DNA from 3 places in the Alteromonas sp. AWJ4_197 genome. Region 3 is predicted to be linked to each of the others. Evidence: predicted binding sites of a transcription regulator. Region 3 holds the regulator's gene; each other region holds the start of a gene.

Region 1 (8,098 bases), on a different contig from region 3:
AATTAACGTTATGGGCGACAAACACACAGTCGCGGGTAAACGCTTCGATGGATTCAGCTACGTCGGCAAACACCGGTGCACCGGCGACCATGTCATTACTGATCCCGGTCAGCCGGGTAATAGACGAAGGAATGTGTCGCTGCGGATTGATTAGAGACTGCCACTCATCCACCACTACCCCGTTGATAATTTTCACAATGCCGACTTCGGTGATCCGGTGATACTGGCTGTTGCCGCCCGTGGTTTCGATATCAACGACAGCATAGGGCTGCTCCGGGTCACGGTACCAGCTTACCTGCGTTATTTGCACATCAAATCCGGCCTGCTGCAGCTTCTGAATACTGACAAGCTGGTTGCGGCGAAGCTGATCGCCGGGCGCCTTAATTTCTTCAAACCGCAGCGCCCCGTTTTCCACCACCATAATATCGGGAAAACCGTCACGCAGACTGGCAAAGTCCTGCGCCATCATTTTCAGCATGGCTGTTACTTGTGTAACCGGCGCATGCGTCAGCAACCCTTTGACCGGATCCAGCAATTTTGTTCCCCACAGGAACAGGCTGTTCGATTCACCATAATGGGCAGCGGCCATGGCCGTTACGTGCTTCATCAGTGCGTCTGCAGTAGTAAAACTTGCCAGCAGCTCATCAATTTTTACCGCAAATGACTCGTAGAAAGCATTATTCTTCAGGCTTTGGGGACGCCGGTCGAAGGCAGTTACCGGCGCATCCTCTTCAAACAATAATGTCCAGAACGTGAGGGCAAACAGACTCCGCCACAAGCGATTCTCGGTTCGCCAGGCTTCAGCGCCGTGACGCTGATACCAGGCAATGACGCCCCGTTCAACAGACTGATTCTGACTCTCGTCAAGTTGCAGTGTACGGAATGCGTTGCGCAACATATCCGTCACTATACTGGTGCGCTTCTTATGATATTTACGCTGATAAAAATCTTCTGCGAAAGCCAGCAATGTATCAGAGGGCGGGGAGTCGATAATGCTTTCCAGGCTTTGCTTCACCTCGTCTTTCAACCCTTCTTTGTAAGCTTCCCGAATCCATTTTTCTTTTGCTGTGTCGCCGGGAGACTGCTCAAGAAAAGTCAGTGCAGCCTGCCGGTCGACAGAAAGCAGCTTTGACCCCAGTTTTGCGTGGTATTTTTCCGCCAGCACTGCTGAAATGGTGGAGAAGGTTTCCGGCACGGGGGCTTTTGCTGCTGCCAGACAGGCCTCATCATCAAGAAAATCCAGTTCGCCGGTGCGTGAAGCATAGTAAAAAGCAGCGCCGGCATCCTCCGGCAATTCGAAGCGTGCCTGATCAGACACAGCCTGGCCCCGCGTACGCATAATACCGAGATCACGCATGGAAAACTGATTCAGCCGCCCTTTGATGTTGCCGAAGAACAGAAACAGCAAATAACGCATAGTGGCATCGAAGCGGCAAAACAGTAAATGCTCCACCGACAATGACGCCGGCCAGCCATGACGTTTTATGCCATCGAATAAGCCTGACATCAGTACACTTTTTTTAGCTGAAGCAGGCTGACCGCTGATCCCGAGATCATGCAGATATTGAAGAATATCAGCCTTGGTCAGCATACCGGCCAGTTCCTGCAGCGGCGCTTCTGTTACACACCCGAACCAGCCGGAGGCGGAAAGCGCATCTATTTGCTGCTGCGGATGCGGTATTTCTTCGTAGTAGAAATGCTCACGGTTGATGATGGCGTATTTGCGATTTGCTGCACGGGCGATGATGCATTGCTGCGGTTCCGGCAGTGCATTGAAATCCTCAATAAAACGCCGGGCGCTGTCGTCCAGCAATGCGCCACTGGCACCGTCGAAAAAGGACAAAAACTCTCGGAAGTGATCAAGATAATATTTTTCAGGCAACGTTTTACGCATCATCTGCACCGGACACTGTACACCTGACCAAGTGTATATTTATACAGCCACTTTAATCAACCCGCCGGATGCAGTTTCCTTACAATCCGGTTATCTGTTTTCTTCGTATATCAAAGGTTAGCAACATCATTTTAATCAGTTATCCGGAGTGGTTATGAGTCTGACGACCCCTAAGTTATTTCACTGCCCCTATTGCATGGAGCCGAATGAAGTAGAAATTGATGAGCAGAACGATATCAATGTTATGCAGGTACTGGATTGCCAGGTCTGCTGTCAGCCTATTGAAATGACAGTGTACAGTGACGGCGACAACTTAACTGTGCAGGTTGAGCAGGAGAATGCCTGATATGACTGACCCGTCCATGCGGCATTTTTCCTCTGCTGCTATTAATGAGCTGGAAAAACAGACCCGAACGAACCTGATCAACTGCTTGTCAGGCTACAAAGGGGCCAACCTTGTAGGCACCACTGACGGTAAACGGGATAACCTGGCCATTATCAGCTCTGTATTTCACGTGGGGGCGCATCCTCCTCTTCAGGGCATGTTGTTACGTCCGCACACTGTGCCACGGCAAACGCTGGAAAATATTCGTGAAACCGGTGTGTACACCATTAATGCAGTCAGCGCCGGCTGGACAGATAAAGCTCACCAGACTTCTGCCCGCTATGATGAACACACCAGTGAGTTTGATGCCACGGGCTTAACACCGCTGAAAGAAGACGGATTCGCCGCGCCTTTCGTCGCTCAAAGTCCTTTGCGTATGGCCATGGCGGCAGAAGAAATAACCACGCTGCAATGTAATAAGACAGTACTGGTCATTGGCAGGGTGCTTGATATTTACGTGATGGAGGGGGCCACCGGTGAGGACGGACAACTGGATTTGGAGAAAATGAATCTTGCCTGTATCAGCGGGCTGGATACTTACCACCGTGCGGAACCCATCGCCCGTTATGCCTATGCGAAACCGGACAAACCCGTCACGCTGGCAGGTAAAAACGCGTAAATGCACAGGTCCTGCGGTGAAGAAAAGTTAATCTACATCAAATATGTGACGGAACGATTTGGCAGTCCCGTAAATGTGTCGTATAACTATTGTCATGGTAAACCTGTCATCGCGGCAGGTTTTTTACGTTATAAGACCAAATAAAAACAAATCATTCTCGTTTAAGCTTTATGGGAGCAAATTATGAGTAATGTGAACCGTCGTGATTTCCTAAAACTGTCAGGCACCACACTGATCGGTTTGACGTTAGGTGGCACTGCACTTCGCGCACAGGCACAGGAGCAACTGCAGACCGACGACCCCACAGCACAGGCATTGAAATATACCCCGAAATCAACGGTGGAAGGGTCTCAGTGCGGTAATTGCATGTACATTCAGGGTGAGGACGGACAAGCTCACCGTCCCTGCGCCATTTTCCCGGGTAAACTGGTTAACACCAACGGCTGGTGCAGTGCCTGGGTAAAACGTCCGGGCTAAGTTTGAACCCGGACAGTTGGATCAGCGGGGTAATACCCGCTGAAGCCAGCCTCCCGGCACACACCAGCGCCATACAAATGCCAGCGCATCCTGCTGATAAGTAAACAGCAAAGACACCAGTACCGCTGCCACATGCAGCAATCCGCACCACACAACCAGTCCGATTTCAGTTTGCCAGCCGGCTATCGCCGGAAACGTCGCTACAGTCAGAAAACACACTGCCAGCGTCTGAAATATCAGCCTGCCCCCGGGCACATTTTCAATCTCATCACCGGTGACCGCACGGAAATGTTTCGGATTAGCCATAGAAAAGTGCAGGAAACCGGCAATGCACAGCAGTAAACACAGAAATGTCATCATGCTGTCTGCTCCCCGGTGCTGCCCGCTTCCGGTGCAGGCCGTCTCCGGCGGGCAAGGCTGTCTTTGCGGCCTGACGGCGCGCGTTTTGACTTAGGTTCTGCCTTAAGCTTACTCACCGCATACCAGGCCAGCGCGGCCAGGATAAGACAGGCTGCATCGAATATGATCCTTAACGTATCAGGCACCGGGACAGGTGATGTAGCGACATCCAGCAACGGAATAAAGGTGAAGAGCACTGCAGCCGCCAGCGTTTGCCAGAGCCAGCCTTTCCGGTCGCGTCTGAACAGTCCGGCTACCACACAAAGCCCCCACACAATGAAAAAGCTACGTATTTCCCAGTCACTGCGTGTCGCCAATTCTACAGGCAACAGGCGGTTCGCCCAGAAATAAGCACCGGTAGCCACCATCAGCCCGGCGATAGCGCCAATGTTCGTGCCTCTCACCAGTTCGAAGCCTCTGCGTCCCATTTGCTTTTTGGCGCGCTTCTCTACCCAAAGGATAGAACCGGTCCCCACCATTAACGTGCCCAGGATACCGGCAAAAAAGAGCAGCCAGCGGGTAACACTGTCGGCAAAACGGGCCTGATGCAGCATATCCATATAGTTATAAATTGCCTGGCTGGTATTCGGTGCAGAAGACGCCTCTTCTACTTTAAGAATTTCACCTTCAGAGTTAAAAACCAGCCCGCTGTTCCCGCCACGACCGGCGGATAACTCAACACGGTTGGGACCGGATACAGAAAATGTCGCTTTATCTGTGCCCGGATTTTTAATGGTGATGCGGTCAGCAGGTACGCCCCATTCAGCAGAAGCACTGGCCATAACCTGTGCCAGCAGGGCGCTATTGTCCACAACCGGCGCTGCCGGCTTATGTTGTATTGCCCGCGCTTGCGGTGCGCCCCGTTGCGGCCCGCCCTGTCCCTGCGGACCTCCGCCACCGGGAGGTCCACCATGACCACCACCACTGCCGTTCCACGGAAGCAAAGTGCCTCCTAACAGTAACAAGCCGGAGAATGTGATCATCAGATGAAATGGCAGCGCCAGCACGGATGCCAGAACGTGCCCGTCTATCCAGGAAAGCAGCTTCTTCTTTGGCCTGAACATGAAAAAATCTGCAAAGATTTTACGGTGCATGATCACGCCGCTGACAATACCAATGAGCATCATCATGCTGACAATGCCGACGAAGGTCTCACCTGCAGCACGCGGTACGCCGTATAGTTCAAAGTGGAAGCGGTACAGAAAATTGCCACCGGCGGTTTCTCTCGGTGTCAGCTCCTCACCGGTAGACGCATCCAGGACGGCACGTTGCGAACGCATTTGCTGGCGATTTTCCCCGCCATTGCGCCAGCTTGCACTGACCGTTTCTTCTCTGGGTCCCGGTAAAGAAATTTGCCATTCCTGAGCCCCCGTGGCCTTGCCCTGCAAATAGCGGTAAGCCACTTCAGCGCTGTTCTCAGCCGGCACAGACACATGTAATTCAGGCTGCATCCAGTGAGTAATTTCACTTCTGAAAAATGCCAGCGTACCGGTAAAAAATATCGCGAACAGGATCCAGCCCGCGGTGATGCTGCTCCATGTATGCAGCCAGGTCATCGACTGTCTGAGTGAACCTTTCATTGCCGTCTCCCCTTCATGACGCTACACCGGACCACACCAGTCCCCACGCCATGGCGTTAATTGCCAGCGCGGTGATGAAGGCTTTTACATGGTTATTGATGGCGAATATCCAGATAATATAAACCGTCCATGCAAGGAAAAACACCATACGGATAAAGGCAATTTCCTGGCGGCCGGACACCTCTGACCCGGCCGCCAGCAACAAACTGATTGCGGTAGCCGCCGCATAACCACCCGCCACCGCCAGAATGACTCTGACAGTTACCGTAAAGGCAGGTGCTGAATAGAAAGGGAGATGTTGTGTTGTCATTATGATGCGTTCTTCACAATATTTTCCAGAGACTGAATATTGCTCAGCAAATCACTGCGTCCCGAATTCGATTTGTACACCTGACGAAGCAACGTCAGTGCATCAGCGTAAGCGTTCTGATTAATGGCGACCTGTGCCCGTCCCAGCATGGCCCGTTCTTTATATTCGGGGAGTGCTTCGGCACGCAGGTAATACATTTTTGCACGTTCGTCTTTCTTCTCTTTACGCAGAAGTGCTGCCAGCGTCATCAGCGCATCACCGTTCGCCGGCGCGGCTTTAATAGCAGTCAGCAGGTAGTCCTGCGCTTTACTGTTCTGATCCTTCGCAATGGCGAGGTTCGCCTTCATAACGTTCAGCATTGCTGTGTTACTGCTATCAAGGCGTTTAGCGTTTTTATCCAATGTACTGACCAGAGCACCCAGGTTTTGCCAGTCCTGACTGGCCGCCAGCCAGTTGGCAATACTTAACATGGTCTCTGCGCCATCACTGTTGCCGGCCAGCAACGTACTGACGTTATCGTTAAGCAGCGCAACCGCACGATGCGGACTGCCGGACTTCACATGAAGTTTTGCCAGAGTCGTGAGATTTTCCGCACGCTTTTCCCCCAGAGACAGCGCCGTTTCCAGGCTGCTGATAGCAGTGAGATCATCCTGACTTTTCATCGCAATCTGACTGCGTTGCAGCCATAACCTTGCGCTGTCTGGCTTTTCACTGAGCATTTCTCCCACCAGTGAAGACGCCTGGGGAAGTGCGTCACTGGCAATCAGCGCAAACAGCAGCCCCTGCGCCCACTGGGCATTACCGGGTTCCAGCATCATGGCATTCTGGTAGGCTGCGGTAGCACTGCGGGGTTTTTCCAGTTGCAGGTTAAGGTATCCGAGCTGGCCATACACCTGACTGTCAGACACCCCGAGTGCCAGCGAAGCCACCACATGTTCACGGGCCTTTTCGTAAGACTCATCAAGCATATAAATCATGCTCAGGCCACGGTGTGAAGTTGACGATGAAGGATCTTCCTTTAACGCCAGTTCGAAGTGTTTTTTCGCTTCACTGTTTTTCTTTAAGCTTAAAAACACCTGGCCCATCATTTCATGCAGCATGGCACTGACTTTTTCGTGTTCCTGACGGTAGGTGTTCCAGGCTTGCTCTACGCCGTTGAAATCCTGCTTTTGCAGCAACGGCTGTACGTTATGAAAGAACTCACCTTCGTCACGGTTTACTCTGTTCCTGTGGGCATCGCTTTTACCGGCGCGGTAACTGAATTCCCAGACCGGCTCTTCCAGCGATACTTTAACCTCTGCCTGCGCGCCCGCTGTGAAAGCAAGTAGTAACGCACAGCACCCTAATCGTTTAAACGTGAATTTTTTCATTATGCTTCAATCTCCACAGGCCAGATAAATCTTGCTCTGACAGCGTGATCGGCTTTGTGCGGAGCAGTGAATTTACTGCCTTTCACAAAGCGCTGAATTTCCTTATTAAGTTCATGATGCGGGTTGTCGACGATATCAATCAGGGTGACGTCACCCTTCTCATCAATCATTACATCCAGCTTCACCACAACCCGTTCAATACCGCGATGTTTCAGTTTTTTCGGGAACCGGATTTTTACCGGAGTCAGCAAGGTAGGCTTGCCGTCCAGTTCACTGAGAGCGTAAGCCTCCCAGTCTATTTCCGGTGCAGCCCAGTCCGGTTGCGCCATTGCCACGTCCGGCCGCTCCGGTTTATCAATTTCAATTTCCGGATCCACCTGAATATCCGCCATCGATACAGGCGCACCAGCACCTTCCACCTGCATATTCACATCTGCCTGCTCAGTCACCTGCTGACTTTGCGGGGGCGGCGGCGGGGGCGGCTGTGCAATGGCAATATCAAGCTGTCTGACTTCAAGCTCAGGGCCGTCTTCACTGTTGAGGTAATAACCCAGAGTCAGTATTCCCAGCGACACCATCATGACACCGCCGCTGAGTAAAAATGCTGAAAGTTGCTTTTTCATTCTGCATCCTCACAATTTTGCTGTGGCAATGTTGACGTCAACAGCACCGGCCATTTTGGCGGCATCAATCACTTCCACCAGCAGATCTGTCGACACGGTTTTATCTACCTGCAGTACCACCGGACGCACTTCCTGCACCATCAGTTGCTCTACCGTTCCCCGTACCCCGGCAACACCGATGTTGGTGCTGTCGTACATCACCTCACCATTAGCAGTGATGGCAATAAGAATGGACATCTGGTCAAGCTTTTGTGCCGAGATGGCCTGGGGCTTATCTACTTCGACCCCGGTTTCTTTAACGAACACCGTGGAAACGATGAAGAAAATCAACAGGATAAACACCACATCCAGCAGTGGTGACATATCAATAGACTGAATGGGTTGTGCTTCCAGCCGGCGTTGTAATCGACTAGCCATGTTTCACCTCACCTTCCTGCGTAT
Region 2 (8,098 bases), on a different contig from region 3:
CCAGCGTGTCCGTGTGTATGTTGCGTTAACCGACCAGGCTCTGCCCGCCGATATGGTGAGCGGCGCACGGGCGACGGTGTTGCTGCAACGTCATGAGGACGGCATCTTTAACTGGATAGGCGCAGCGCAGATGAAGGTTGTCAGTCTGTTGCACTATATCTATTAAGATGGGTATCAGTAAATTGTCCGGTTTTTTACTGAAAAAGCAGCGTGACCATCGCTTTATTAATTCGGCCGGGGATTATTCCCCGCAGGACCAGCGTCGGGTGTTGCGCATAGCCCTTGGCAGCTGTGCCGGGTTTCTCATCAGTAAATACATGAACTGGCCGTACGGCGTATTTTTCGCTGTCTATCCCATGTTATTGCTGGGCATGTTGCCTAAGTTCGACCGCCTGATTGCCTGGCAGTTTATGGTAGGTGTGGCGGTGAATGTGGTGGAAATCTATCTGCTGAATGTGTTTTTCAAACATCATCCGGCTTTAATGATAATGGGTGTGTTTGCAGTATTTTTTGTTCATTTCAGGTTGATGGCTAAAGGCTCGCACTTCCTGCTATGGGCCTCCGGGATAGTCACTCTCTCAGTGTTGCTCCATTTTTCAAGCTATCCGGATGCATCACTAACCGATATGACTATGGCGGCATTCCTCGCCACGCTGATATCCGTTATTTCTGCAGCGGTGCTTTACTGGCTGATTCCGGAGACTGATCCTATCGCACCGCCACCACAGCATAACGTGACGTTTGCACAGATTAATCACCGCACGCTGACGGGGGCGATTCTGGCGACGCTGTCATTCGTTGTCTTTCAAATTTTCGATTTGAAAGATTCCCTGTCTGCGCAGGTAGCAACGGTACTCGTGCTGTTTCCCATGACCTTCCGCGGCTCGCTGGAAAACTCTATGAAGCGGGCGAAAGGCGTAGCCTTAGGGTGTGCGCTGGGTATTACCGTACAATTATTGATGTACGATCTGATCCGCTATCTTCCCCTGGTTGTGATTGCGATGTTTATCACCGTTATGCTCACGGCACGGCTGCATCTGATTGAACGCACCGGTTCAGGTATGGGCTTTGGTGCCTTAACCACCATCGGCATTTTGTTCGGGCAGTATCTTCAGCCCAATTCAGACATGCTGTACAGCAGTATGTACCGCTTTTCCTCTGTCGTTATCGCACTGTCACTTCTTATGAGCCTGGCGTGGCTGCTGGATGGTTTTTTAAATCGATTCGCGATTACGCGAAATGTATGATGCAGTGATAATTTATTGAAGGAAAACAGTAATCTTGGAAGTAGCAAGCTTTACAGATTTATTTACCGGAGGCGGGGCAGTATCCGCTGCTGTAGCGCTGGGACTGATTATTCTCGCAGGCCTTACGTCAATGATAACAGCTTCATTCGGTGTCGGGGGCGGTGTTATGTTGCTGGCGACCATGGCAACGGTTGTGCCGGTAGCCGCGTTGATCCCTGTGCACGGACTTGTTCAGTTAGGTTCTAACGGGAGCCGTTCGTGGCTGACCCGTTCGCACATCGACTGGGCCATGGTGAAGTGGTTCAGCGGTGGTGCGCTGGCCGGGGCTGTTGCTGCGTCTTTCATTGTGGTGCAACTGCCGCTAATCACCATTCAGTTTACTGTAGCGGGTTTTATCTTATTTTTAGTGTGGGGACCCAAACCGGCGAAAAGGGAGCTGAGCAAAACCGGCCGTTGCATTGCCGGTGCGCTGACGACGGTTGCGACTATGTTTGTGGGCGCGACAGGGCCGCTGGTCGCCGGGTTTGTGCACCGGAATACTGATAATAAGATGACCCTCACCAGTACGTTTGCTACCTGTATGACATTTCAGCATCTGCTTAAAGCCTTTGTTTTCAGCTTTGCCGGATTTGCTTTTTTTCAATGGTTGCCACTGGTAGTTGCTATGGTAGTCAGCGGCTTTACCGGCACCTGGCTGGGGTTGAAAGTGCTGAAAAAAGTGTCTGACGAACGCTTTGCCCTACTGTTTAAAGTTATCGTTACCATACTGGCCCTGCGCCTTATCTGGCAGGCAGCGATGTCGCTCTAACGCCTGCTGAGCGTCAGGCCGTATCGCCGGAGTTTTCTGTAAAGTGTTCTGGTGCTTATGCCAAGTACGTCTGCCAGCGCTTCCGGCGTACCGTCGAAGGCTGAGATGATTTCAGACAGGTACGCTTCCTCTGCTTCTTCCAGTGTTTTTAATCTGAGCGGGCCGGACTCCTGTTCGCTTTCCGGTACTGTCAGATGTGAAGGTAAGTCCGCCGGAGTGATGTGTTCATCTACCGATAACAGAGCGGCTTGTTCGGTGACGTTGCGCAATTCTCTGATATTGCCGGGAAATGCATAACGGCTGAGTACGGAAAGGGCATCTTTGTTAAAGGTCTTCTTCGTGTGCCCGGCTTGCGCCAGGAATTGCCCGCATAGCGCAGGAATGTCTTCCCTGCGCTGGCGTAGAGAAGGCAGGGCGATGGGAAAGCCGGCAATCCGGTAATAGAGATCTTGTCTGAATTCGCCTTTCTCAACCAGCTGTTTAAGGTTTTTGTGTGTAGCGCAGACCAGCCTGAAATCAGAGTGCTTCAGCTTCAGGCTGCCGACAGGACGGTAAGTTCCTGACTCCAGCAATCGCAGCAGCTTGACCTGCATACTCATGGGCACATCGCCAATTTCGTCAAAAAAAACCGTGCCGCCACTGGCCACGTCAATGAGTCCTTTTTTCGACGATGATGCGCCGGTAAATGCCCCTTTCTCGTGGCCGAACAGCTCTGATTCAAATAATGACTCAGTCAGTCCGGTGCATTCAATGACTACAAACGGTTTGTCTTTCCGCGGGCTGCTTTCGTGAATAGCGTGAGCGACAAGTTCTTTCCCTGTGCCTGTTTCTCCCTGCAATAACACGGCAATGTCTGCCGGTGCTGCGCGGCTGATTTGATGCAGCATATTCCTGAAAGACGGTGCACTGCCAATGAGTTTCGCATTACCGGCACGGGGAGAAGCGAAGGTGATTTGCTCCAGCACCTCCAGGTAGCCAAGCACCATACCATCTTCGTCTTCCACCGGCTTCATTGTGATCTGGCAGTGAGAATCGCCTGTGCGGGTTTTGTGATTGTGTACCACTGAGCTTGGTCTTTGTGTACTTTTGCATTCCGCAAGGGGGCAGTCTTCTCCGGCTTGATCACAGGGAACAGCATTGTTGTGAGACACGCTGAAGCAGGTACTTTTACCGGTGATGATGTGCTCTTCATAAGTGTCGCGGTAGAGCTGGTTAACCGCATGCACCACATAATCCGGCGTGATAAAAATCGCCGGCTTATCAATCGCATTGATCATCGACTGAATAATAGAAATGTTCACGTTTATGCCCCCCTCAGTGAGTTATGACAATTATGTCACAAGATTTGTCAAAAATGACTTTGTTTTTCCGGTGAGAAAGCTTGCGTTGGATCAAATAGCGGCCTGTTCGAAGGGTGTAAGGTAGCGGCTATGAAATTTGCGATGTATCCGAAGTCGTCCGGTGGCTCAAACATCCCTGTTGTGTTCGTTATTCACGCTTTCTGCGCACAATAATTGCGGTTTTTGATTTATCTCACGCTTCTGTGATTGCCAACGTTACTCTGTGGCACGACTTCTGCTCTGCCAGTGATATTAAATTCGGCTACATCGTCGACATTTCGCCAAATTACTAATTAATCGGGAGATGTTCCTAATGAGCGATACATTACTGGAGTTATCGCGCTGGCAGTTTGCATTGACTGCTATGTTCCACTTTATCTTTGTACCCCTTACCTTAGGTATGACTTTCCTGCTTGCCATCATGGAATCGGTTTACGTGATGACCGGCAAGGAAATCTACAAACAGATGACCAAATTCTGGGGTAAGTTGTTCGGGATAAACTTTGCGATTGGTGTGGCTACCGGCCTCACCATGGAGTTCCAGTTCGGTATGAACTGGTCTTATTATTCACATTACGTGGGTGACATTTTTGGCGCGCCGCTGGCTATTGAAGGCCTGATGGCGTTTTTCCTTGAATCAACTTTCGTCGGACTGTTCTTCTTTGGCTGGGACCGCATGTCAAAAGTGAAGCACCTTATGGCTACCTGGCTGGTGGCTATCGGTTCTAACTTTTCGGCGCTTTGGATCCTTATCGCCAACGGCTGGATGCAAAACCCTGTGGGCGCTGACTTCAATGTTGAATCTATGCGGATGGAAATGACCAGCTTCGCTGACGTTATTTTTAATCCGGTGGCACAAGTGAAGTTTGTACACACTGTTTCTGCAGGCTATACAACAGGCGCAATGTTCGTGCTGGCTATCTCCAGTTATTACTTACTGAAACACAAGCATGTTGCGTTTGCCCGCCGCTCTTTTGCCATCGCTGCAAGCTTTGGTCTGGCGTCTGTGTTGTCAGTGATTATTCTGGGCGATGAAAGTGGATACGAAATCGGTGACGTGCAGAAAGTGAAACTTGCCGCCGTTGAAGCGGAGTACGAAACCCATCCTGCGCCTGCGCCATTCACCATCTTTGGTATTCCCAATGACGAAGAAGAGCGCATGGACTATGCCATTCAAATTCCGTACGCCATGGGCATCATCGCCACCCGCAGCTTTGATGAAGAAGTTACCGGCATTAAAGATTTGAAAGAGCAGCACCGTGTTCGCATTTTATCCGGTGTGCAGGCATACAAGCACATGGATGCAGTGCGTGACGGTTCAGCCACGCCGGCTGAGCAGGCGCTGTTTGACGCGAATAAAGAAAATTTGGGTTACGCCATGCTGCTGCAACCCTTTACGCAGGATATTACACGGCCTACACCTGAAGCGCTTGAGCGTGCCGTGGATTACAGTATTCCGCCTGTTGCACCGCTGTTTTATTCCTTCCGCTTAATGGTACTGGCAGGCTTTTTAATGCTGGCTCTGTTCGCGGCAGCGTTCTGGTACAGCACTAAACACCGCATTACTCAGCCCCGCTGGTTACTGAAATCAGCCCTCTACGGTTTACCTCTGCCCTGGATTGCCTGTGAAGCAGGCTGGTTCGTCGCCGAGTTTGGTCGTCAACCATGGTCTATTGCAGAAGTACTGCCGGTCCACGTGTCTGTTTCCAATCTGAGTGTGGGTGATGTGGTATTCACCATGGTGGGCTACACCTTGTTCTACACCGTGATGTTCATTATCAGCTTCTACCTGATGAAGAAATTCGCCAAAAAAGGACCGGTTCCTCCCGGCGACGAACAGGATGAAGCAAGCGTAATTGGTTTAACTGAAAAAGGAGCAAACGCATGATCGATTATGAAGTGTTGCGGGTGATCTGGTGGGTGCTTGTCGGTGTGTTACTGATTGGCTTTGCCATTACCGACGGCTTTGATTTAGGTGTAGGTTCGTTGCTTACAATTATCGGACGTACCGACGAAGAGCGCCGGGTGATGATTAATACCATCGGCCCGCACTGGGACGGCAACCAGGTGTGGTTCATCACGGCCGGTGGCGCTATTTTTGCTGCCTGGCCAATGATTTACGCTACTGCGTTTTCCGGCTTTTACATCGCGTTATTTCTTACGCTTGCTGCGTTATGGATGCGCCCCATCGGCTTCGATTACCGTAGTAAACTGCCCGGAGCAAAGTGGCGTCAGCGTTGGGACTGGGCGTTGTTTGCCGGCGGATTTGTTCCGGCACTTATCTTTGGTGTTGCGTTCGGAAACCTGTTACAGGGCGTACCCTATGAATTTGATAATACGTTGAAATCCACCTATACCGGCTCTTTCTTCGGATTATTGAATCCCTTTGCCATCCTGACCGGTCTGGTATCCGTTGCATTACTGCTTAATCACGGAGCAACCTGGTTGCAAATGAAAACAGACGGTTTTGTTGAAGTGCGTGCCCGTGCCACCTCAGTGATCCTGTCTTTGGTGACTGTGGCGTTATTTATTCTGGCAGGGGTGTTTGTAGCCTTCGGCATAGATGGTTATGTGATGAGCTCTGTAGCAGACACTTATGCCGTCTCAAATCCGTTGCACAAAACCGTTGTCACTGAAACCGGCGCGTGGATGAACAACTATGGTACTTACCCCTGGATGATCATTGCACCGGCACTGGGTATTGCAGGTGGCCTGGCGTGCGCGGCCTTTTCAAAAGCAGGCCGTGCTGGATGGGCATTTGTGTCCAGTTCTGCCATGATAGCCGGCGTTATATTAACGGCGGGGTTCTCAATGTTCCCGTTCCTGATGCCAAGCAGCACAATGCCGGATGCAAGTCTGACAATGTGGGATGCTACATCCAGTGAAATGACATTACGTGTGATGTTCTTCGTAGCCTGTGTATTTGTACCCATTGTACTGTCTTACACCATCTACGGGTTCTACGTGATGCGTGGAAGAGTTAAACAATCTGATTTAGATAAATCTCACGCGATTTACTAGGAGGCATTATGTGGTATTTCACCTGGATCCTTGGCATTTTACTGGCTTGTTCATTTGGCATTATCAACGCCATGTGGCTGGAGTCTACCGAGAACATGGACCGCCCTGATACTGAAGAATAAGGGATAATTTGAGTCGTTCCCTCTCACTTACCCGCTGGTTTCAGCAATCTGTCGCCACCGGAAACCCTGCTCCCCGCAGGGCTCTGGTGGCACTTACCGTCCTCCACGTTTTACGTGATGCTGCGCTCATTGCGGCATACTGGGGTTTTGCTGCCATGGTGTCGCAGTGGATCATTGACGGGGTTGCCGCTTCGTCCTCACTGTTATGGTTTACTGCAATTTGCCTTGCCGGCGTGTGGCTGAGTCAGGGGTGCAGCATCTGGTTGAATCATCATGGCAGACTAAAACTGCTCTTTCGCTTACAGCAACAGCTATTGCGCACATTTGGCCGTCAGCAACATGCTTTAGTGCGTCAGCATTCAACCTTTCACTGGCAAACCTTGTGGCAAATGCACATCCCTGCTGTGGTGAACTGGCATTTTGATTACCGTGTTCAGCAACTGGTGGCGGTGGTAGTGCCGCTTTTTGCTCTTGTGGTCATTTTCAGTGTCAGCATAGTTGTGGGCGGGAGTTTGTTGATCACTTTACCCATTGTACCGCTGTTTATGATACTGGTTGGTAAAGGTGCCGCGGCATTGCACCGCAAGCATTTTATTGCTCTTGAGCGGCTGGGGCGGCTGTTTACAGACCGGATATCCGCGTTGCCGCTGTTGGCCATGTTTAACGCCCATGATGCACAGGCCAAACGGATAGATACTGCTGGCAAAAGCTTAAGAGAGCGCACCATGAAAGTGGTGTCGGTGGCGTTTTTGTCTACTACCGTACTGGATTTTTTCTCCACCCTCGCCGTTGCGTTAATTGCTGTGTATATCGGGTTTACATTGCTTGGCGAGTTTAATTTAGGAGAGACAATAAACCTTCAACAAGGTTTGTGGCTCTTATTAACTGCCCCTTTACTGCTATCTGAGATGAAGAAGCTGGGGCAGTTTTATCATCAAAAAGCGCAGGCTGAGTCTGCCATGGAGGCGATTCAGGATTTATTACATGATTCCCCGCCGGACGAAGCGCCCGCAAGCCATGGCGAAGTGCCAGCAACAAGGGACGAAGCTGCACCAATTACACTAACCGGAGAGCTCACCCGGTCACCTGCGTTAAGCACAAGTACGCTTACCGTCAACCCGGGTGACTGGATCCGTTTAAATGGTGCATCCGGTGCAGGAAAAACCGTGCTGATGGAGTTACTGAGCGGTCAGCGCCCGGGATTAGCAAAGCCGGTATCTGATTACGTTCTGCTTACGCAAACGCCAGTTATACTGCCGGGCACGGTAAGAGAGAACCTGTGTCTGGCTATGACCTGTTCTGACACGCAGTTACTTGCGGTATTGGACAGTGTGGAACTGGGGGCCTGGATCACTATGTTACCTGCGGGACTGGATACGCCAATGGGTGAGCATCCGCCTTTATCCGGTGGTCAGGCGCAGCGGCTGGCCATTGCCCGGTTGTTACTCCGGCAAGCACCGGTGTGGTTTCTGGACGAACCCACCGCCCATTTGCCTCAGTCTCAGCATGAAGCGATTTGTCAGATTATCCATCGTAACTGTCAGCAGGCAACTGTCATCT
Region 3 (8,098 bases):
AAAAGTAGGACAGCGTCTGTTTTTACAAAACTGTTCACAGTGTCACGGTTCTGATGCAAGAGGCGCCAATGTGGGCTTCCCTAACCTCACCGACGACGACTGGCTTTACGGAGGCAGTGGCGCAAAAATTGTTGAAACCCTTACACTGGGTCGTCAGGCCGCTATGCCTGCATGGATTGCTTCCATGGGTGAGCAAGGTATCAAAGAGACGGTTGCCTATGTACTCAGTTTGAGTGGCCGGGAACAGGAGCCTGAAATGACTGCGCTGATTGATGACGGAAAAGCCCGCTTTATGGTGTGTGCTGCCTGTCACGGCATGGACGGTAAAGGTAACCAGTTACTCGGTGCGCCGAATCTGACGGACAATATCTGGCTGTACGGTTCTTCTGAACAATCGGTCACTGAAACGCTGACTTACGGCCGTAATGGCGTGATGCCTTCATTCAAGAAAACCCTTGGTGATGACAAAATTCACGTTGTCGCCGCCTACGTGTACAGCCTGTCTAACTGACCCTGGTTAATTACACTGCTGTCATTCAAAAAGCCCTGTTTTCAGGGCTTTTTTGTGTGAAAATACAAACAGAACTTGATGGAAATCATCATAGTAAGTTTTATTTCCTGTAATCTTGCACCTTCAGATGTGCGCAGTTAAATAAGTGGTGATATGCAGACGCCCTGGTATAAACAATTCTGGCCCTGGTTCCTGATCACGGTACCTGTGCTGACAGTCATTATGAGCGGTTTTCTCATCCATTTTGCCACTTCCGGTGAAGACAGTCTGGTCATTGACGACTATTACAAAGAAGGAAAAGCCATCAATGTGCGTCTGGACAAAGTCGAACGGGCGAAAAAGCTGAATATCACCACCGATCTCACCATTGAAGGAAGCCGCGTCGCGCTGAAGTTTCATTCCGGTATTCCCCAATCCGGTGCCGCACTGAAACTGACCTTTTTCCACGTAACCCTGGAATCACTGGATACCGAATTATTACTTACCCGTGATGCCGGTGGCGTGTACCGCGGCACAACGGATACCGTTTTGTCGGGTAAATGGCGCGTTTCACTCACACCGCTGGATGAAGAATGGAAAATCCAGAATACACTCCAATTACCGGCCTCCGGTATCATTAAGTTTAACCCGTGAGCGACGACTCTTCTTGTTACCACTGTGGCGAGCCTAATATACCCGGTAAGCCGTATACTGCATTTGTACTCGGGCAGGAACGTCATTTTTGCTGTCCGGGCTGTCAGGCCGTGGCTCAGGCCATCACCGGGAACGGACTGGAAGACTATTACCGCTTCCGCACTGAACCGGCCTCTAAAGGTGATGCAGCATTAAGCGAAACACTGGATAAACTGTCTGTCTATGACGAGCCTGCCTTACAGGAAGAGTTCGTCGTTGATAACGGTAATAACAAGCATATTGAGCTAACTCTTGAAGGCATAACCTGTGCGGCCTGCGGCTGGCTGATTGAAAAGCAATTGTCGCGTATCACCGGTGTCAGCCAGATTGCGGTGAATGTAGCACAGCGACGCGCAGTGGTTATATGGCAACCTGAGGCAGTATCGCTCAGCAGCATCATGGCTACGCTACGGCGTATTGGTTACCCGGCGCTGCCGTTTCAACCGGACCAGCATGAAGCTTCATACAAAGCGGAAGATAAGCGCTTTTTGAAAAAACTCGGCCTCGCAGGTCTGATGACCATGCAGGTAATGATGCTGGCGGCGGCCCTGTATTTTGATTTATTCGATGCAATGGATGCACAGACACGGTCTTATTTTCACTGGATAGCGTTGGTTCTGACCACACCGGTGGTGCTGTATTCCGGCAGTACGTTTTACGTTGGCGCGCTTAAGGCTTTGTCGGCCCGGACCGTGAATATGGATGTACCGGTGAGTATTGCAGTGTTGGGTACCTGGCTGTCCGGTCTGTTTGCAACGGTTACCGGTCGCGGCGAAGTGTATTTTGAATCAGTTTGCATGTTTATTTTCCTGCTTTTACTGAGTCGTTTTCTGGAACACCGGAGCAGGCACCGCGCCGCGCAGATCTCAGCGAATATGTTGCAGTATATTCCGGTAACCGCTAATCAGGTGGCTGCGGATAACACCGTAACACAGGTACTGGCGAAATCGCTCAAAACCGGCGATGTTGTTGTGGTCAAAGCCGGAGAGACCATTCCCGTAGACGGTATTGTGACTGACGGTGCCAGTGAAACCGATGAATCGATGCTTACCGGCGAGTTTAATCCGGTGCGTAAACAAACCGGCGATACGGTGTTCGGGGGTACGGTAAACCGTACCGGCGTAATAACGGTAACGGTAACCAGGGCGTTAAAATTTGCGCTGGTAAATCAGATCATCCGTCTGCAATCCACCGCTATGGCTGCGAAGCCCCGGGTCGCTCTTATGGCTGACCGCTTTTCCAGTTATTTTGTCGCCGTAGTACTGATTACGGCTGCATCTTCATGGGCTTACTGGCACTGGCAGGGTAATGATAATGCCTTTTGGATCAGCATCGCGGTACTGGTAGCAACCTGCCCCTGTGCGCTGGGGCTGGCTACGCCATCTGCCCTCACCTGCGCAATGGCAAACCTTAACCGGCATGGCATTTTATTGAAAAGAGCCGATGCACTGGAGCAAATCAACCACGTAGATACCCTGGTGCTGGATAAAACCGGAACGCTGACCGAAGGAAAGTTTGCTCAGATAAACAGCTGGTTTGCTGAGCCGGCACGGGAAAATGAAATCCGTGCTTTGATGGGAGCAATAGAGTCCCGTTCAGAACATCCGGTTGCCGCTGCCTTTGTTTCTGATAACAATCAGGGATTAATTCTGAGCCAAGTTGACGTTGTGGCCGGAATGGGCATCAGCGCGCAATGCAATGGCCGCAGTTATAAAGCCGGTTCGGCTTCTTTCACCGGTGTTGATGCCGGCCTGTCGCCCTTTCCCGCTAACGTGTTTCTTACCGAAAACGGTGTGCCCGTTGCCGCCTTTCGTGTAGCAGATAAAATTAAAGCGGATGCCGCAGACAGCCTGAGCAAATTGGCGCAACTGGAGCGGATAATTCTGAGTGGCGATATTCAGCAAAATGTTGACGACATTGCAGCGAATTTACCTGTAGACAAAGCCACAGGCGGGAACAGCCCTGAAGATAAATTAAATGCCGTGACAGCCCTTCAGCGGCAGGGCCGTCATGTCATGATGCTGGGGGATGGTATTAACGACGCGCCGGTGATGGCAGCGGCTGATGTTGGCATTGCAGTGGGTAATGCCACGGATATCGCAAAAAGTGCCGCGGATGTGATTTTATTAAATGATAAGCTGGCTGTACTCGGACACCTTACTCTGATGGCCAGAAGAGTAAAAGCGACAGTCAGGCAGAATATGGGATGGGCCGTAGGCTACAATCTGGTTATCCTGCCGTTTGCAGTGTCCGGCATCCTGACGCCGTGGATGGCGGTGATTGGTATGAGTCTGAGTAGTATTCTGGTAGTAACAAATTCGACGAGACTGTTAAAGTAACGCTATGAGTATAATTTACGTCCTTATTCCCCTTGCTGTGATCATTGTGGCCATTGCCATCGGCGTATTTTTTTGGGCAGTAAAATCTAACCAGTTTGAAGACCTGGATCGCCAGGGCTACAGTATTCTTTTCGATGATGATTTATCTCCTGAAGAAAAAAAACTGGCCGAAGAACGAAAAAAACTCAATGAGTGATCTGTCGTTTTTTTCTGCCTTGCTGGTCGGGCTGGGCGGAGGCGTTCATTGTGTGGGAATGTGCGGCGGCGTATCGCTGGCACTGTCTGCCGCCACGCCGGCAGGCTCATCGCCTTTACCCTATGCGCTTAGCTACAACTTTGGTCGTATATTCAGTTACATACTTGCCGGCGCTGTGACCGGCGGCATCGGGCAGATAGCGAAAGAAGCTGTACCCGTGACCGGCCCCGTACTCGCCGTCATCAGTGGCATTATGCTGATTGCCATGGCCTGCTATCTGGGTAACTGGTGGCGTGGCCTGACCGCTGTTGAAGCCCTCGGCAGTAAACTCTGGCAAAGAATTCAGCCGTTGTCGAAACGGTTTTTACCTTTCAGGTCTCCTACCAGCGCCTTTCCCTATGGTATGATTTGGGGATGGTTGCCCTGTGGACTGGTTTATTCCACCCTGACATGGGCACTGGCTTCAGGGACGGCAATATCCGGTGCTGTAATCATGGCCGGTTTTGGTTTAGGAACGCTACCGGCGTTGCTGGCTGTCCGGGCTGGTGCAGACTGGCTTTCCTCAGGTTTCAGACAACCCGTAGTTCGTCAAATCATTGCTTTGAGTTTGCTGTTGTACGCATTATTGCTGTTGTGGCGGGCTTTAAGTACTATACATTAGAATTATCGCAAACAGCGGAAAGTGAGCATGCAAAAACGTTCGGATTTTTCTATACACTGCCAGAATTGCAGTTTCAGTCATTTGTGTCTGCCCGTGGCCCTCAATAAAACTGAGATTGAGTCACTGGATGACATCATTGAACGCAAAAAGCCTTTGCATAAACACGACACCCTGGTAGAAGCCGGCGATAAATTTACCTCTCTGTACGCTGTGCGGGCAGGTTCATTTAAGTCTTTTGTCACCGATAAAGAAGGTGAAGAGCAAATTATCAGTTTCCACTTCCCGGGCGATATTATCGGTTTTGACGGTTTACGTGACGACACTCACCAGAGTTACACTCAGGCGCTGGAAACTGCCATGGTGTGTGAGCTGCCCTATTCCACCCTTGAAAAAATGTCTGAGCAATTCCCGAAATTGCGCCATCAGATCATGCGTTTTATGAGTGCTGAAATTAAGCAGGATCATGAAATGATGATGCTGCTGAATAAACGGACGGCAGAAGAACGTCTGATTTATTTTATCGCCCATCTGTCCGGTCGCTTCGAAGAACGGGGTTTTTCTCACCGTCAGTTCAATCTGAGTATGACCCGCAACGAAATCGGTAATTATCTCGGATTAACGGTAGAAACGATCAGCCGCTTGCTGACCCGCTTCCAGAAAGAAGGCATTATCAAAGTAGACGGGAAGCTCATTACTGTTCTGGATTTTACGGCTATGGATAAAAAGCTGCACTCTATGGACATTCCTACTCTTTGCGTGGATTAATATCCCGTTGAAATATTGATCTGAAACAAGGTCTCTCCTGCTGTAAGTCTTATACTAAAGATGAAGGCAGTATTTATTGTCTGCATCAATAAGGAGAGACGCCATGATCACCTGCAAACGTATTCTCGCCGTCGTTCAGGCCGACAACCCTGAACAACCTGCCCTTTCAAGAGCCATCGAAATTGCCCGTAAAACCGGTGCAGAAGTACACGCACTGCTTGTTGTATACGACTTTTCTTATGACATGACAACAATGCTCACCCGCAGTGAGCGTGAAGCCATGCGTGATGCGGTAACCAAAGACCGCATTGCCTGGGCAGAAAAAAATCTGACCCGCTACGATGATTATGATGTAAAGGTTGCTGTTGAGTGGAGTGATAAACGTTACGAAGCCATTACCCGCTACACCATTAACCGTCAGGTTGACCTGGTCGTTAAAGCTACCCGCAAACACGATGATTTTGCATCAGTGCTCTTTACACCAACAGACTGGCACTTACTAAGAAAATGTCCGGCTCCGGTTTTACTTGTCAAAGCTCATGCCTGGCCTGAACACGGTAATATTGTTGCGGCAGTCAATGTGGGTACAGAAGACAAAGAACATGCACAACTGAATGACAAGTTGACCGGTATCGCAAAGGATTATGCAGAGTTACTGAGCGGTCAGGTACATCTGGTTAATGCCTATCCTTCTGCCCCACTGAATATCGCCATTGAGATCCCCGATTTCAATCCTGAGACGTATCATAACGCTGTGCGCAATCATCATGTTCAGGAAATGGAAAACCACAGCGCTAAATTTGGGATCGGCGTAGCAAATTGCCATGTTGTTGAGGGATTACCTGATATAGCTATTCCGAAAGTGACTGAACAGCTGGATGCAGAACTCGTCGTCATCGGTACCGTGGGACGTACAGGCATATCAGCCGCCTTTTTGGGCAATACTGCAGAGCATGTTATTGATAACCTGAATTGCGATGTGCTGGCGGTTAAACCTGACGGGTTTACGTCTCCGGTTAAGTAAATGCGCGATAACGGAATGCTGCTTGTGTAGCAGCATTCCGTCTGCTTTTGTATAATGGTACTTTTATTTTTCCAGCCAATTCTGAAGTGCCATGAATCAAGTAACATCTACGCCATCTGAGAACGCCAGTCACAGTGCGCAAAGTAAACAAAAATACAACTTTAACAAGTTGCAGAAAAGACTGCGCAGACATGTTGGCAAAGCCATCGAAGACTTCAATATGATTGAAGACGGCGACAAGGTCATGGTGTGCTTATCCGGCGGAAAAGACAGCTATACCTTGCTGGATATCCTGCTATTTTTACGCAAAATTGCACCGGTCAATTTCGATATCGTCGCGGTTAACCTCGACCAGAAGCAGCCCGGCTTTCCGGAGCATGTGTTACCTGAATACCTGAATTCTCTGGGTATTGACTACAAAATTGTAGAAGAAGATACCTATTCCATTGTTAAAGATAAAATCCCTGAAGGGAAAACCACCTGTTCACTGTGTTCAAGATTAAGACGCGGGATCCTGTACCGTACTGCAAAAGAACTCGGCGCAACCAAAATAGCCCTCGGTCATCATCGTGATGATATGTTGGAAACATTGTTTCTGAACATGTTCCATGGCGGAAAGCTAAAAGCCATGCCCCCCAAACTGGTAAGTGATAATGGTGAACACATTGTTATTCGCCCGCTGGCTTATTGCAGTGAGAAAGACATTCAGAAATACGCTGACGCCACTGAGTTCCCGATCATCCCCTGTAATCTTTGCGGTTCTCAGGAGAATCTGCAAAGACAAAATATTAAAATGATGCTGCAGGACTGGAATAAGCGTTTTCCGGGTCGCATTGAGTCTATGTTCCGTGCAATTCAGAACGTTGCCCCATCACACCTCGCTGATGGCAATTTGTATGATTTTAAAGGGATCAAGGCCACAGGCGCACCGGTAGAAGACGGTGATACAGCCTTCGACAAGCCGGATTTTACCAGTGCGGTCAGTGATGATGCACAATCCCCTGTTCAAATTGTTAATCTGACGGAATAAACCATGAAAATCGGACTCGCACTCGGTGCCGGCGCTGCAAGGGGCTGGACACATATTGGCATCATTGAAGCACTTGAACGGCTGGGCGTTAAGATAGATGTGGTTGCGGGTTGCTCGATAGGTGCTTATGTGGGTGCAGCCTATGCAAGTGGTAAGCTTGAGCACCTCAAAGAGTGGGCTTGCTCGTTAACAGAATGGCAAATCCTGTCTTTAATGGGTGTTGGCATCCGCAAAGGTGGCATTGCCAGCGGACAAAAAGTGTTTACCAAACTGGCGGAAGAATTTTGCGCCCCGTCTTTTGAAGAGATGAATAAACCCTTTGCTGTGGTTGCCACGGATTTATACTCCGGCCGCGAAGTCATGTTCAACCAAGGGCCCGTTGATAATTGTATTCAGGCATCCTGCGCAATTCCTGCCTTGTTCAGTCCGGTTGAATATAATGGCCGGTGGCTGGTGGATGGTGCTGTCGTCAATCCTGTACCTGTAAACCTTTGCCGTCAACTGGGCGCAGATTTTGTGATTGCGGTGAATCTCAACGCTGATTTCAAGCCTCAGCGCCTGGAAAGACCAGCCGCAGAACATGAAAAAATCCAGAAAAAAACCGATGACTTTTTCTCTAAAGGTTCAAATATTGTCAGGCAGTGGTTTTCACCGGAATCCAGGTCAGATAAACCGGAACCGCCGGGGATCCTGAGTGTCATGAGCAGTTCTCTTGAAATACTGCAAGCCCGCGTGACCCGCTCCAGACTGGCCGGAGATCCGCCTGACGTACTGATAGAGCCTCATCTTTCAGATGTAGGACTGATGGAGTTTCACCGTGCTGGTGAATTATGTCTGGAAGGGGAAAAAACAGTAAACCGGCTGGCGGAAGAAATTAAATATCAGTTAGTCATTGAAGAT

What was found. The regulator FNR, encoded in region 3, switches genes on or off when oxygen is low (the NO sensors DNR and NnrR bind a similar motif). The targets are predictions, from matches to a motif close to TTGATCTAGATCAA.
Region 1: ACXAGC_RS02305 (high-potential iron-sulfur protein) is a predicted target of FNR. The motif match lies at 2,926-2,939, and genes of this name have one in related genera.
Region 2: ACXAGC_RS01380 (cytochrome ubiquinol oxidase subunit I) is a predicted target of FNR. The motif match lies at 3,437-3,450, and genes of this name have one in related genera.

The regions. Positions count from the first base shown of each region.
Region 1 is NZ_JBSWWW010000001.1:537,083-545,180, forward strand. Features, by position in the region: gene ACXAGC_RS02290 (exonuclease domain-containing protein) at 1-1,897, opposite strand, end outside; gene ACXAGC_RS02295 (zinc ribbon domain-containing protein) at 2,049-2,240, shown strand; gene ACXAGC_RS02300 (flavin reductase family protein) at 2,242-2,898, shown strand; gene ACXAGC_RS02305 (high-potential iron-sulfur protein) at 3,082-3,375, shown strand; gene ACXAGC_RS02310 (DUF3325 domain-containing protein) at 3,397-3,735, opposite strand; gene ACXAGC_RS02315 (PepSY-associated TM helix domain-containing protein) at 3,732-5,354, opposite strand; gene ACXAGC_RS02320 (hypothetical protein) at 5,368-5,664, opposite strand; gene ACXAGC_RS02325 (tetratricopeptide repeat protein) at 5,664-7,034, opposite strand; gene ACXAGC_RS02330 (energy transducer TonB) at 7,034-7,657, opposite strand; gene ACXAGC_RS02335 (ExbD/TolR family protein) at 7,667-8,074, opposite strand; gene ACXAGC_RS02340 (MotA/TolQ/ExbB proton channel family protein) at 8,067-8,098, opposite strand, start outside.
Region 2 is NZ_JBSWWW010000001.1:309,962-318,059, reverse strand. Features, by position in the region: gene ACXAGC_RS01400 (HlyD family secretion protein) at 1-166, shown strand, start outside; gene ACXAGC_RS01395 (DUF2955 domain-containing protein) at 168-1,247, shown strand; gene ACXAGC_RS01390 (TSUP family transporter) at 1,282-2,055, shown strand; gene ACXAGC_RS01385 (sigma-54 interaction domain-containing protein) at 2,052-3,332, opposite strand; gene ACXAGC_RS01380 (cytochrome ubiquinol oxidase subunit I) at 3,709-5,283, shown strand; gene cydB (cytochrome d ubiquinol oxidase subunit II) at 5,280-6,416, shown strand; gene cydX (cytochrome bd-I oxidase subunit CydX) at 6,425-6,538, shown strand; gene ACXAGC_RS01365 (ABC transporter ATP-binding protein/permease) at 6,547-8,098, shown strand, end outside.
Region 3 is NZ_JBSWWW010000004.1:100,138-108,235, forward strand. Features, by position in the region: gene ccoP (cytochrome-c oxidase, cbb3-type subunit III) at 1-511, shown strand, start outside; gene ACXAGC_RS09650 (FixH family protein) at 665-1,144, shown strand; gene ACXAGC_RS09655 (heavy metal translocating P-type ATPase) at 1,141-3,522, shown strand; gene ccoS (cbb3-type cytochrome oxidase assembly protein CcoS) at 3,527-3,718, shown strand; gene ACXAGC_RS09665 (sulfite exporter TauE/SafE family protein) at 3,711-4,379, shown strand; gene fnr (fumarate/nitrate reduction transcriptional regulator Fnr) at 4,401-5,144, shown strand; gene uspE (universal stress protein UspE) at 5,248-6,168, shown strand; gene ttcA (tRNA 2-thiocytidine(32) synthetase TtcA) at 6,260-7,198, shown strand; gene rssA (patatin-like phospholipase RssA) at 7,202-8,098, shown strand, end outside.